DNA from 3 places in the Agathobaculum sp. TL06 genome. Region 1 is predicted to be linked to each of the others. Evidence: predicted binding sites of a transcription regulator. Region 1 holds the regulator's gene; each other region holds the start of a gene.

Region 1 (4,316 bases):
TTCTCTTTTCCGAACTTTTCCGGCCGCCGCCCCTTCCGAAGCAGCTTATTTAGTATATCAAACCCTAAGCTGTTTGTCAAGAACTTTTTTCTTCTTTTTTCAGCTTTTTCCGCACCGCTCTCGCGCGGCTCGTTTACTATACTATTTCCCCCGCTCCTTTGTCAATACCTTCCTTCCCCTTTTGCTTCGGTTTTCTTTTCCTCCCTTGTCCTTCCGGCGCTTTTCTGCTATAATTTTTCTATCGGAACCAATGGTATAAAGGAGGTCGCTGGCTTGCCTATAAAAATAGCCGACAGTTTGCCCGCGCGTGCGATTCTGGAAAGCGAAAACATATTTGTGATGACCGAGCACCGTGCAACAACGCAGGACATCCGCCCGCTGCGCATTGCGCTGCTCAACCTGATGCCGCTCAAGATCGTGACCGAAACCCAGATCCTGCGCTGCTTGTCCAACACACCGATTCAGATAGAAGTCGACCTGATCCAAACGAAGACCTATCATTCAAAAAACACCCCCGAAGACCATCTGCTCACATTCTACAAAACATTTGACGATATCCGCGATCAAAAGTATGACGGTTTTATCATCACCGGCGCCCCCATCGAAAACATGCCGTTTGAAGAAGTTGAGTATTGGGATGAGCTGGTCCGCATCATGGACTGGACGAAAACCCATGTACATTCCACGCTGTATATCTGTTGGGGCGCGCAGGCAGGCCTTTACCACCACTACGGCATTCCCAAATATCCCTTGCCGCGGAAGATGTCCGGCATTTTCAAGCATCATGTGCTTTTTCCGAAAGAGCCCCTCCTGCGCGGCTTCGACGACGTGTTCTGCGCCCCGCATTCACGCCACACCGAGGTACATGCGTCCGATATCCGCAAGGATGACCGCCTGCGCCTGTTGGCGGAATCCCACGAGGCTGGTGTTTATCTGGTTGAGGCGATGAACGGACGGCAGATTTTCGTGCTTGGTCACGGGGAATATGATTCGGACACCCTAAAAAAAGAATATGAACGCGATCTCGCCAAGGGCCTGAACCCCGAGATCCCCCTGCACTATTTCAGGAACAACGACCCCAGCGACGATATCCTGGTCACCTGGAAAGCACACGCGCACCTTTTCTATACCAACTGGGTCAACTACTATGTTTATCAGACCACGCCCTATTCCCTCGATAAAATATAAAAAAGAAGCGGCTTCAAGCCGCTTCTTTTTTTATGCCTCTTCCATGCCGACCAGATGGCACAGCGTCATCAGGCTGTCAGACAGGTGTACATTCTCGACCGGAACGCCCAGCCCCTCCAGATGCAGGTCCTCGCCCGTGAAGTTCCACAGGCCGCGGATACCATGATCGACCAGCTCGTGCGCCAAATCGGGCGCATGGGTGCGCGGAATCGTCAGAACAGCAACATCCGGCTTGCGTCGGTCGACAAATTCAAACAGCGTACTGCTGCTGCGCACCTCATGCCCGCCGAATTTTTTGCCCACCAACTCCTCATTCGCGTCAAACGCACACAGCAGCTTGAAGCCGCTGGCCGAAAAATCGAAGTTGTTGAGCAAGGCCCGTCCCAGGTTGCCCGCACCGATCAATACCGCCGTGCGGCCGGCGCTGAGCCCGAGAATAGCGCCCAGCTCCTCCTGCAGCTTATCTACATTGTATCCATATCCCTGCTGGCCAAATCCACCAAAGCAGTTGAAATCCTGCCGGATCTGTGAAGCGGTCAGCCCCATACGCTCAGCCAGGGCGCGCGAGGAAATGCGCTGTACGCCCTCTGCTTTCAGCTCACAAATATTGCGGTAGTAGCGCGGCAGACGCTGCACCACCGCCTTGGAGACCTCTTGTTTGCGCTCCACAGGTTTTCATCCTCTCTTTCCCATCACAAAATTACAGCTTCGCAATCGTTTCCAGTACATAATCCGTGAATTCCTGCGCGGTCGCGCCGGTATCACGTCCATTGACCACTACCTTTTTCTCTTCAAACATGCAGATATCGAGCGCACGGTCGAGCTTATTCGCCAACTCGATCTCACCGATATGCTCGAGCAGCATCACGGAGGCGCGCAGCACGGAGGACGGGTCCGCGTACTGGGCGCGCCCCTCCTGCACCATGCGCGGCGCGGAGCCGTGAATGGCCTCGAACATCGCGTAACGCTTGCCGATATTGGCCGAACCCGCGGTGCCTACGCCGCCCTGAATCTCGGCCGCCTCGTCGGTGATGATATCGCCGTACAGGTTGGGCAGCACGACCACCTTGAAATCGCGGCGGCGTTTTTCGTCCAGAAGCTTCGCGGTCATGATATCGATGTACCAGTCGTCGAACTCGACCTCCGGATACTCCTTTGCAACCCGCTGGCAGGTGTCGAGGAATTTGCCGTCCGTGGTCTTGATGATATTGGCCTTGGTCACGCAGGAGACGCGGTTCTTGCCGGTCTTGCGCGCGTAATCAAACGCCAGGCGCGCGATGCGCTCGCAGCCCTGCGAGGTCGCCACCGTAAAGTCGATGAACAGATCGTCCGCAATCTGCACGCCCTGCGAGCCGACCGCATAGCCGCCCTCGGTGTTTTCGCGATAGAACGTCCAGTCGATCCCCAGCTCAGGCACCTTGACTGGACGCACGTTGGCGAACAGGTCGAGCGCTTTGCGCATCGCCACATTCGCGGATTCCACATTCGGCCACGGATCGCCCTTGCGCGGGGTCGTGGTCGGCCCCTTGAGAATTACATGGCACTGTTTGAGCTCCTCCATCACATCGGGCGGGATGGCGTAGCCCAGCTCAGCGCGACGCTCGATGGTCAGCCCGTCTATCACACGGAACTCCACTTTCCCCGCCTTGACCTTGTCGGCCAGCAGGGCCTCGAGCGCGTGCTGCGCCATGCCGGTGATCATCGGGCCGATACCGTCGCCGCCGCACACGCCGATGATGAGCTTGTCAAGCTTTGTATAGTCAATAAAGTCATCCTGTGCTTTCATATCCGCGATGCGCGCAAGCTGGCTTTCTACCACTGCTTCAAATTTATCCAGAATGGACTGGTCGATCGACATAACGGTGTCCTCCTCATACCATTGATATTATTTTAACAAATTTTCTGCATCCTGTCAAGAAAGAGGAGGCTGGGAAAGCGCCTCTCTCCTCTTTTCCTTATTGCGCCGCCTGTTCCTTGGCATAGTTGAGCGTGCCGCCCGCGAGCAGCGCGCCACGCTGACGGTCGGAAACGTCGCAGTCCGCCTTGAAGGTCCTGCCGCCGCACACCACGGTAACCTGACCGCCGTTTTTGATTTCCTCCAGCACATGCGGCAGCGCGATCTCATCCAGCAGGCTGATCGCGTCGTAGTCCGCCGGATCGGCAAAGGTCAGCGGCAGGATGCCCGAGTTGACCAGATTGGCCTTATGGATACGGGCGAACGACTTGCACAGCACGGCCTTGACGCCCAGATACAGCGGGACGAGCGCCGCGTGCTCGCGCGACGAGCCCTGGCCGTAGTTGGCGCCACCGACGATCACGCCGCCGCCCTGCTCCTTGCAGCGCGCCGGAAATTCCGGATCGACGTTGATAAAGCAGTAATTCGAGTAGTACGGCACGTTCGAGCGGTAGGGCAGCAGCTTCGCGCCCGCCGGCAGGATATGGTCGGTGGTGATGTTGTCCTCGGTCTTGAGTACGACGCGGCCCGTATAGGACGCTTCCAGCGCCTTGCCCAGCGGGAACGGCTTGATGTTCGGGCCGCGCACGACCTCGACCTCGGCCGGATTTTCCGCGGGCTTTACAATCATGTTGTCGTTGATGACGAAATGCTCCGGCATTTCGATCGCCGGCATTTCTCCCAGCGTGCGCGGGTCGGTCAGCACGCCCGCGAGCGCGCTCGCCGCCGCGACCTCGGGCGATACCAGATAGATCTGCGCGTCCTGCGTACCCGAGCGGCCCTCAAAGTTGCGGTTGAAGGTGCGCAGGGACACGCCCGCGGACTCCGGCGACTGCCCCATGCCGATGCAGGGACCGCAGGCGCACTCAAGGATGCGCGCGCCCGCCGCGATGATATCCGCCAGCGCGCCGTTCTGCGCGAGCATGTTAAACACCTGCTTGGAGCCCGGGCTGATGGTGAGCGAAACGTCCGGATGCACGGTTTTGCCCTTGAGGATGGACGCGACTTTCATCATATCGTAATAGGAGGAATTGGTGCAGGAGCCGATGCAGCACTGATTGACCTTGATCGCGCCGATCTCAGCGACCGGCTTGACATTGTCCGGCATGTGCGGCATCGCAGCCAGCGGCTCGAGCGCGGACAGGTCGACCGTGTATTCCTCGTCGTACACCGC
Region 2 (4,316 bases), on a different contig from region 1:
TGACATTCAAACAGGTGCTTTCGTTTTTCCTGACCGGCGCGACCGTGCTGTCCATGTCGGCCACCGCGCTGGCGGCGGATACCGCGCCCGACGCGGCGGAGGATACGGCCGCCAATACGGTGGTGGATGAACAGGAGACCGCCCTGCCGGCCGACGTGGCCGATACCGCGTGGTACGCGCCGGCGGTCCGTTATGTGCTGGAGCAGGGACTGATGGATCTTGCCGCGCCGGTGGACGCGGGCTTCTGGCCGCTGCACGCGGTCAGCCGTCAGGAGGTTGCGGACGCGCTCTACCGTGATGCGAAAAACAGGGACGAAAAGCTGACAGCGGGCGCCGCGGGCATGGGCATCCACGAGATGGCCGACTACGCGGATATCGGTCAGGACTACTATCCGGCGATGACGTTCTGCTTTGACGCAGGCATCCTCACCGGCGATGACGAGAACCGCCTGCACCCTGGGAAAACGGTTTCCCGCGAGGAGTTCGCGGCGATGCTGACGCGCTACCTCGGCCTGCTGGAGGAGAGCGGCCTGACCGAAACCGTGCCGGGCGACGGCATGGCCGTGCAGGAGTTCACCGACGCTTCGCAGATCTCGGACTGGGCGGCGGACAGCGTTGCATTCTGCCTGAAGAACGGGCTGATGAACGGCAACACGGACGGTTCGTTCGCCCCGCAGGGCAATGTGCTCCGCGCGGAACTGGCGCAGGTTTTGAGTAACATCGCCTCGGACGCCGGCCGGTAAGACAACCCCAAAAGAAAAACCGCTGTATCCGGTGGATACAGCGGTTTTTTTGCCTGTGACGCGGCAGTCAGTCAAAGATGGAAAACTCGATCTCCTCGAGCGAGTAGCCCTCCTCCAAAATCATCGGCGCGCGCAGGTTATTATCCGCAAGCGCGGCCGGCAGGTGGGCGATGCTCATGTGCAGCTCGCTTCCGCCGCCCTCCCGCGGGGACAGGAGCAGGCTGCCGCCGTGGGCCTGCGCGATGCGCTGGACCAGGGGCAGGCCGAGGCCGAGCGGCGCGCCGCAGCGCGCCAGGGAAAGGTAATCGTCCAGCGAAACCTGCCGTTCCCAGCCGGTCAGGAGCGCTTCAAACAGCTCGGCATCCAGACCGGGGCCGCGGTCCGCGACCGTGATGGTCGCAAAGCTGCTGTCGTCGGTCAGGGTAAGGACGATATCGCCGTCCGCGGGGGATGCGTGCAGCGCGTTGGACAGAAGGTTGTACAGCGCCTTTTGGATCAGCTGCGGCTCGATCAGCGCGTCGCAGTAATCGGGCGCGTGTACGGTGATGTTTTTGGTGCCGTGCGACGGGCCGTACAGCGCCGCGTTGGCCGCGGCTGTCCGGCAGAGGGCCGCGAGGTCGGTGCGGTACAGGCGGAGCTGCTCGGTGAGAGGCGGGTCGTGCAGGAAATCCGAATGGGTCAGTATGCGGTGCATGCGCAGGCATTGCTTGCGCAGCTCGGCCGCGAGGGCGGGGTCCTGCACCTGTTCCGCGCAGGCGAAAAGCGCGCCGAGGTACTGCGCGCTTTTTGCGTGCAGTACGCGCAGGCTCCCGTCGTAAGAGGAGCGGCTGTCGTGCAGGAACGCGAGCAGCGCGCCGCCGCGGTGCGGCAGCAGCTCCAGGCGGTATTCGGCGCCGTCCAGTTCCTCATAAACGGTGCGCGGTGCCTGCTGCGCGATGCAGTCGCGCAGCGCGCCGGCGGAGGCGCCGCTCAAGAGCTGGTCGATGCGTTCGAGCGGGTGCAGGCCGGTCAGGCGCGCCGCGGCGTCGTTGCAGGCCTCAATATATAGCGTCGGTCCTACTGTGAGCAATGCTGCGTCGTGCAGCGCGGTACGGTTCAGCAGGGCGCGCAGAGCCGCGCTGTCGAGCTGAGAGAAAAATGTATCCGCCATCTCTATCCTCCGAATCGCTGATCTTTCTGTTTTTTTGTGGGTATAAGGCTGCTTGCGGACTGCAATACTATATTTTGTATGATGCTTCTATTATACCACCAGACGAGACCGCTTTGCAAAGAAAAATGTACAAAAACCCAGAATATAATGACAAAAATTTCACAAATATTACACCTTGCGGCATATCGTCCAGATAGTGTATAATAAAGCCATCGACAAGAAGATAATTGTCAAAATTGAGGAGGAACACTGCAAATGGCGATTAAAGTAGGTATCAATGGCTTTGGCCGTATCGGCCGTATGGTTTTCCGCGCTGGTCTGAAGAACCCGAACATCGAATTCGTAGCGGTAAACGATCCGTTCATGACGCCGGACTACATGGCGTACATGCTCAAGTACGACACCATGCACGGCCGCTATGACGGTACCATTGAGTATGACGACAACTCCATCACCGTGGATGGCAAGAAGGTTCTGTTCCACGCTGAGATGGATCCCAAGAACATCCCGTGGGGCAAGGACGGCGTTGATTACGTTGTCGAGTCCACCGGCGTTTTCCTGACCAAGGAGAAGGCACAGGCCCACATCGACGGCGGCGCGAAGAAGGTCATCATGTCCGCCCCGTCCAAGGACGACACCCCGATGTTCGTTATGGGCGTTAACCAGGACACCTACACCAAGGATATGACCTTTGTTTCCAACGCTTCCTGCACCACCAACTGCCTGGCGCCGATCGCCAAGGTTCTGGACGAGGCGTTCGGCATCACCGAGGGCCTGATGACCACCGTTCACTCCACCACCGGCACCCAGAAGACCGTTGACGGCCCCTCCAAGAAGGACTGGCGCGGCGGCCGCGCGGCTTCCGGCAACATCATCCCGTCCTCCACTGGCGCTGCCAAGGCGGTAGGCAAGGTTTACCCGAAGCTGAACGGCAAGCTGACCGGTATGTCCATGCGTGTTCCGACCCTGGACGTGTCCGTTGTTGACCTGACCTGCAACCTGGCTAAGCCGGCCACCTACGACGAGATCTGCGCGGCGATGAAGGCTGCTTCTGAGAAGCCGCTTTCCGAGGGCGGCCTGAAGGGCGTTCTGGGCTACACCGACGAGGACGTGGTTTCCTCCGACTTCCTGGGCGACGAGCGCACCTCCATCTTCGACAAGAAGGCTGGCATCGCGCTGACCGACACCTTTGTCAAGGTCGTTTCCTGGTACGACAACGAGTGGGGCTACTCCAACAAGCTGCTGATGCTCATCGAGCACATGGCTGAGGTTGACAACAAGTAAGTCAGTCCTGTAGCAACGTAAAACCAAAAGACCTCTTGTGATCTGCACAAGAGGTCTTTTTGTGAAAGGGGAAAACTGTGTGAAGCGGGATAAAATGCTGCGCGGCGTGCTGCTGACGCTGACGGGCGGTATCTTTTGGGGGCTTTCCGGCGCCTGCGGCCAGTTCCTGCTGCAGGCAAAGGGCGTACCGACCGGATGGCTGGTTTCGGTGCGCCTGTTGTCGGCCGGCGCGATCCTGCTGCTGCTATGCTTGCTGCGGGGCGAAAAGCAGGTGTTCCGCATCTGGAAGCAGGACACCACCGGCATCCTGGTGTTTGGCGTGCTGGGCATGAGCATGTGCCAGTATACATATTTTTCCGCAATCACATACTCCAACGCGGGGACCGCCACCGTGCTGGAGTATCTTTCGCCGGTCCTGATCCTGGTGTATCTGTCGGTCCGCAGCCACCGCCCGCCGCGGGGCATCGAGGTGCTGTCCATCCTGCTGGCCGTGGGCGGAACCTTCCTGCTGGCGACGCACGGGCATCCGGGGGAGATGGTTTTGTCCGGCCGTGCGCTGTTCTGGGGGCTGCTGAGCGCGGTAGCCATGTCGATCTATGCAGTGCAGCCGGTGCCGCTGCTGCACAAATACGGTGCGGCGCTTGTAACAGCATGGGGCATGCTGCTCGGCGGCACAGCGCTGTCCTGTCTGTTCCGCCCGTGGCGAATGCCTGTGACGCTGGACATCGGGGCGGTCAGCGCGCTTGCGGTCGTTGTTCTGATCGGCTCGGTCGCGGCGTTCACGCTGCATCTGGAGGGGATCCGGCTGGTCGGACCCAAGAAAGGCAGCCTGTTCTCCTCGATCGAGCCGGTGTCCGCAACGGTGTTTGCCGTCCTTTGGATGAAAGCAGATTTCAGCCCGATCGACCTGATCGGCTTTGCACTGATTTTGTCCACCATTTTCCTGCTTGCACGGGATAAGCAGGAGGAATAGGGTGTATGGCAGTAAGCGTCCCCTGGTTTCCTTAGGGAAGCCAGGGGACGCTTTTGTTTAATAACAGCAGGTGAGCTGGTGCTCCTTGCAGTACTGCAGATACTCCTGCGATGGTGCAAGGTCGGTGACCAGAAAATCGAAATCGCTTAAGCGTGCATAGGTGGAA
Region 3 (4,316 bases), on a different contig from region 1:
TGAAGATGATCTGCAGCATGAGCGGTGTGCCGCGGATGATCCACACAAAGAATTTGATGAAAAGGGCGATCGGGCGCAGCCCGACCAGCATGGCGCCCCATTTGCCGGACGCAAGGCGGCTGCCGCGCAGGCAGCGGAACGGCTCCCACCTGTTCATGGCGCCGAACGCCACGAGCAGGCCGACGGGCAGCGCGATCAGCAGCGTGGCCACGAAGATCGTGCAGTTGATCCCGAAGCTCTGGAACAGGTTGGTGAAAATAACCGAGGGATTCATAGGATTCCTCCAAACAAAACCAAGCGGGGCAGCGGTAAGCTGTCCCGTTCGGTGTAAAAATTGTGTGGGTAAATTTGTTTATTCTGCCAGGGAAAGGCCGTACTTGTCAGCCAGGGACTGCAGCGTGCCGTCCTCTTTCAGTTCAGCCATGATCTCATTGACCCTGTCGCACAGGTCGCTGCCCTTGCGGAAGCCGATGCCGTACTGCTCCTGATGGAACACGCCGCAGATGGTCAGGTCTGCAAAGTCGGTACCCTCGCCGATCATGTTTTCTGCCATGGTCCGGTCAAAGATCGCGGCGTCCGCCGTACCCGACTTGACCTCGAGCAGCGCGTCGGTCTGCTTGCTGACCGTGACCAGCTCGGACTGGCTGAGGTTTTCATCCTCCTCCGCCACGCTCTGCGCGGCCGAGCCAGCCTCTACCGCCACCGTCTTGCCGACCAGGTTGGCGTAATCTGCGTAAGTATCCTTGTTTTCCGTCTTGGTGACGACGACCTGTGTGTTTTCCACATAGGGGTCGGAAACCGACGTGTTCTGCTTGAGGTCGTCCGTGATGGTCATGCCGTTCCAGATGCAGTCGATCTCGCCGCTCTCCAGGCTGACCTGCTTGGTATCCCAAACGATCTCGATGAATTCCGGCTCCACGCCGAGCTTTTCGCAGACCGCCTGCGCGAACTCGGTGTCAAAGCCGGTGAATTCGCCGGTCTGCTCGTCGGTATAGTTCATCGGCTCATAGACCGTGTAGCCGATTTTCAGCTTGCCGGCGTCTTCGATCTGCGCCAGGTCGCTGTCCGCAGCGGCGGTGTCGGACGGATTGGCCGCGTCGTCGCCGCCCGCGGTATCGGCGGAGCTGTCGCTGCCGCAGCCTGCCAGCAGAGAGGCGCTCATCGCGCCGGCGAGCAGCAGCGCCAGAAGCTTTTTGGTTTTCATGGGAATGCCCTCCTAATTCATTGCATAATTACGGTACTGTGAAAGTCATTTATCATTGTACCACTTTATTTGAGAAAATCAAGAAAAACTTTCTGGTCACTTTCTGGGCGAATGGTTGTAAGTGTTGTAAATGGCAACTCCTTGCTTGACCTGTACGGGGGAATATAGTATTATATACAATAGATGTATAATAGACAGTAAGATTGTTAAAGAATAAACAAAGACGGAGGTTTGGGCAATCATGGATTACGAAGCTCTTTATCAGCAGAAGCTGACCACGGCGGACGAGGCTGTCAAGGTGGTCAAATCGGGCGACTGGGTGGACTACGGCTGGTGTACCGGCACGGCCTGCGCGCTGGACAAGGCGCTCGCCGGACGGATGGGCGAGCTGGAGGATATCAACCTGCGCGGCGGCATCCTGATGTGGCAGCCCGCGGTATTCCAGATTCCGGACGTGGAAAAGAAGATCACCTGGAACTCCTGGCACATGGGCGGCATCGAGCGCAAGGCCTGCACCGCGGGCTTCGGCTTTTACAATGCGCTGCGCTATTCCGAGCTGCCGCGCTACTACCGCGAGAATGTCAAGCACGTCAACGTGGCGATGTTCCAGGTTGCGCCGATGGACAGCCATGGCTACTTCAGCTTCGGCCCGAACGCGTCCCACCTGAAGGCGGTGTGCGACGTGTCCGACGTTGTCATCGTCGAGGTCAACAAGAACATGCCGCGCTGCCTGGGCGGCTTTGAGGAAGCGGTTCACATCTCCGAGGTGGATATGGTCGTCGAGGGTGAAAACCCGCCGATCGCGGAGCTGGGCGCCGGCGGCGCGCCGACCGACGTTGACCGCGCGGTGGCCAAGCTGATCGTGGAGGAGATCCCGAACGGCGCCTGCCTGCAGCTGGGCATCGGCGGCATGCCGAATACGGTTGGCTCCATGATCGCGGAATCCGACCTGAAGGATCTCGGCGTACATACCGAGATGTACGTGGACGCGTTTGTTGACATCGCCATGGCGGGCAAGATCAACGGCCTGAACAAGGGGATCGATCGGGGCAAGCAGGTGTATGCGTTCGGCGCTGGCACCAAAAAGCTCTATGATTATATCGACAATAATCCGGAATGCTACGCGGCCCCCGTATCCTATACCAACGACGCGCGCACCATCGCCCAGATCGACAACTTCATTTCGATCAACAACGCGGTGGATATCGACCTGTTCGGCCAGGTGAACGCGGAAACGGCCGGCACCAAGCAGATCTCCGGCGCGGGCGGCCAGCTCGACTTCGTGCTTGGCGCGTATCTGTCCAAGGGCGGCAAGAGCTTTATCTGCTGCTCGTCCACGTTCAAGCAGAAGGATGGCTCGATCGCTTCCCGCATCCGCCCGACGCTGGCGGACGGTTCGGTCGTGACCGACGCGCGCCCGAACGTGCACTGGTTCGTGACCGAGTACGGCAAGGTGTGCCTCAAGGGCCTGTCCTCCTGGCAGCGCGCGGAGGCGCTGATCTCGGTCGCGCATCCCGATTTCCGCGAGCAGCTCATTCAGGACGCGGAAAAAATGCACATCTGGAAGCGCTCCAACAAGCGCTGATACGGAAAGCACCAGGCGGCCCATCTGCGGATGGGCCGCTTTTTTGTATGCGGTCTGGCATTGTGAAAAATGTTTGATCTGGCGCTTTGTAAAAGGTCACATTGGGGGTACAATAGTGCCAACAAAGGAAAAACAAAGAGGGTGCCACAATATGCAAAGCAAAAAAACCAGAACGATCATCCTTGCCGCTCTGCTCGCGGCGCTGACGACGGTCGCAACCATGATTATCCGTATCCCGACGCCGACGCTCGGCTATATCCACCTGGGCGACGGGCTGGTGCTGCTCTGCGGCATCCTGCTGGGGCCGGGGCTGGGCGCGGTCGCGGCGGGCATCGGCTCGATGTTGGCCGACCTGTTCGGCGGTTATATGGCCTGGGTGCCGGGTACGTTCGCCATCAAGGCGCTGACCGCGCTGGCGGGCGGCTGGCTCTACCACCACATGGCCGGACGGGAGCGGATGAATATGCCGGTACGCGTGGCGCTGTGCGGTATTCCCGCGGAAATCGTGATGGTCGCGGGCTATTATGTGTATGAGGTCGGCATGGAGCTGGTCGCGGGAAGCGCGGCGGGCGCCGCGGCCGCGGCTGTGTTGGCCGGCGTGCCGTTCAACATCGTGCAGGGGCTGGCCGGCGTGATCGTATGCGCGGTGCTGCTGCCGGTGCTGGGGCATGCGAACGCGGAGATGAGCGAACGCATCCGGACCTGAAGCACTGACCCGTTTTTCCAGCTCGGTGAGGCGATGGAGATACAGGATTCCCCAATGAATCATAAAAAGCGCTGTGGATCACTGTCCACAGCGCTTTTTCCGTTTACGAGAGCGTCAGGTACTGCTGCGGGTCAACCTTTTCGTCGTTGACCTGTATCTCAAAATGCAGGTGCGGACCGGTCGAGTTGCCCGTGTTGCCGGAAAGCGCGATCCGGTCGCCCTTGGCGACCACGTCCCCGACCGATACCAGCAGCTCGGAATTATGCCCGTACAGGGTCTTGAAGCCGTTCTGGTGATCGAGGATGATATAGCTGCCGTACCCGTTGCCCGAATCCTCCGCAACGATGACCTTGCCGTTGTCCGCCGCGTAGACCGGCGTGCCTTCTTCCACCGCAAGGTCCACGCCGCCGTGCAGCCTGCCCCAGCGCCATTTGAACGCGGAGGTGAAAGTGTAACTCGTCAGCGGCACTGCAAATTCGCCCGTGCCGATGCCGACATTCCTGGTGCCTACCTCGACGATCTCATTCCTCGCGTCGCTCAGCACCGTGCGCGCAAGGATGGTGCGGCCATGCTCCTGCCCGTCCACGGTTTCGATCTCGGCGGTGACGACCGCCTCGCCCGCGCAGCCCTCCTGCACGGTAGCGCGGTAGGTCTGGTCGAGCTGGTCGTTCTCGCGGGTGATCGTTTCATAGGGGATTTCCTCGGTATAGGTGACCGAGCGCGTCGCGGTTACATCCAGACGGGGGGAGAGCGCGCTGTACAGCGCGCCGAAATCCGAAACCAGCGAGGTCTGGGCGACGACGTTGTCCACACGCACCTCC

Evidence for each region. The regulator Rex, encoded in region 1, represses fermentation and respiration genes when NADH is low (regulators of the CRP and FNR family bind a similar motif). The targets are predictions, from matches to a motif close to ATTGTTAANNNNTTAACAAT.
Region 2: the regulator Rex is predicted to act here: its motif matches at 2,040-2,059, upstream of gap (type I glyceraldehyde-3-phosphate dehydrogenase).
Region 3: the regulator Rex is predicted to act here: its motif matches at 1,407-1,426, upstream of ACYQ3S_RS13885 (butyryl-CoA:acetate CoA-transferase).

What each region holds. Positions count from the first base shown of each region.
Region 1 covers NZ_BAAGGY010000010.1:78-4,393, forward strand. Annotated here, with positions in the region: gene metA (homoserine O-acetyltransferase MetA) at 274-1,188, shown strand; gene ACYQ3S_RS07210 (redox-sensing transcriptional repressor Rex) at 1,219-1,857, opposite strand; gene ACYQ3S_RS07215 (isocitrate/isopropylmalate family dehydrogenase) at 1,889-3,046, opposite strand; gene ACYQ3S_RS07220 (aconitate hydratase) at 3,144-4,316, opposite strand, start outside.
Region 2 covers NZ_BAAGGY010000012.1:54,409-58,724, reverse strand. Annotated here, with positions in the region: gene ACYQ3S_RS08735 (S-layer homology domain-containing protein) at 1-743, shown strand, start outside; gene ACYQ3S_RS08730 (sensor histidine kinase) at 811-1,893, opposite strand; gene gap (type I glyceraldehyde-3-phosphate dehydrogenase) at 2,149-3,177, shown strand; gene ACYQ3S_RS08720 (DMT family transporter) at 3,257-4,150, shown strand; gene ACYQ3S_RS08715 (DeoR/GlpR family DNA-binding transcription regulator) at 4,208-4,316, opposite strand, start outside.
Region 3 covers NZ_BAAGGY010000028.1:3,607-7,922, forward strand. Annotated here, with positions in the region: gene ACYQ3S_RS13875 (amino acid ABC transporter permease) at 1-274, opposite strand, end outside; gene ACYQ3S_RS13880 (transporter substrate-binding domain-containing protein) at 353-1,204, opposite strand; gene ACYQ3S_RS13885 (butyryl-CoA:acetate CoA-transferase) at 1,446-2,789, shown strand; gene ACYQ3S_RS13890 (ECF transporter S component) at 2,941-3,495, shown strand; gene ACYQ3S_RS13895 (peptidoglycan DD-metalloendopeptidase family protein) at 3,599-4,316, opposite strand, start outside.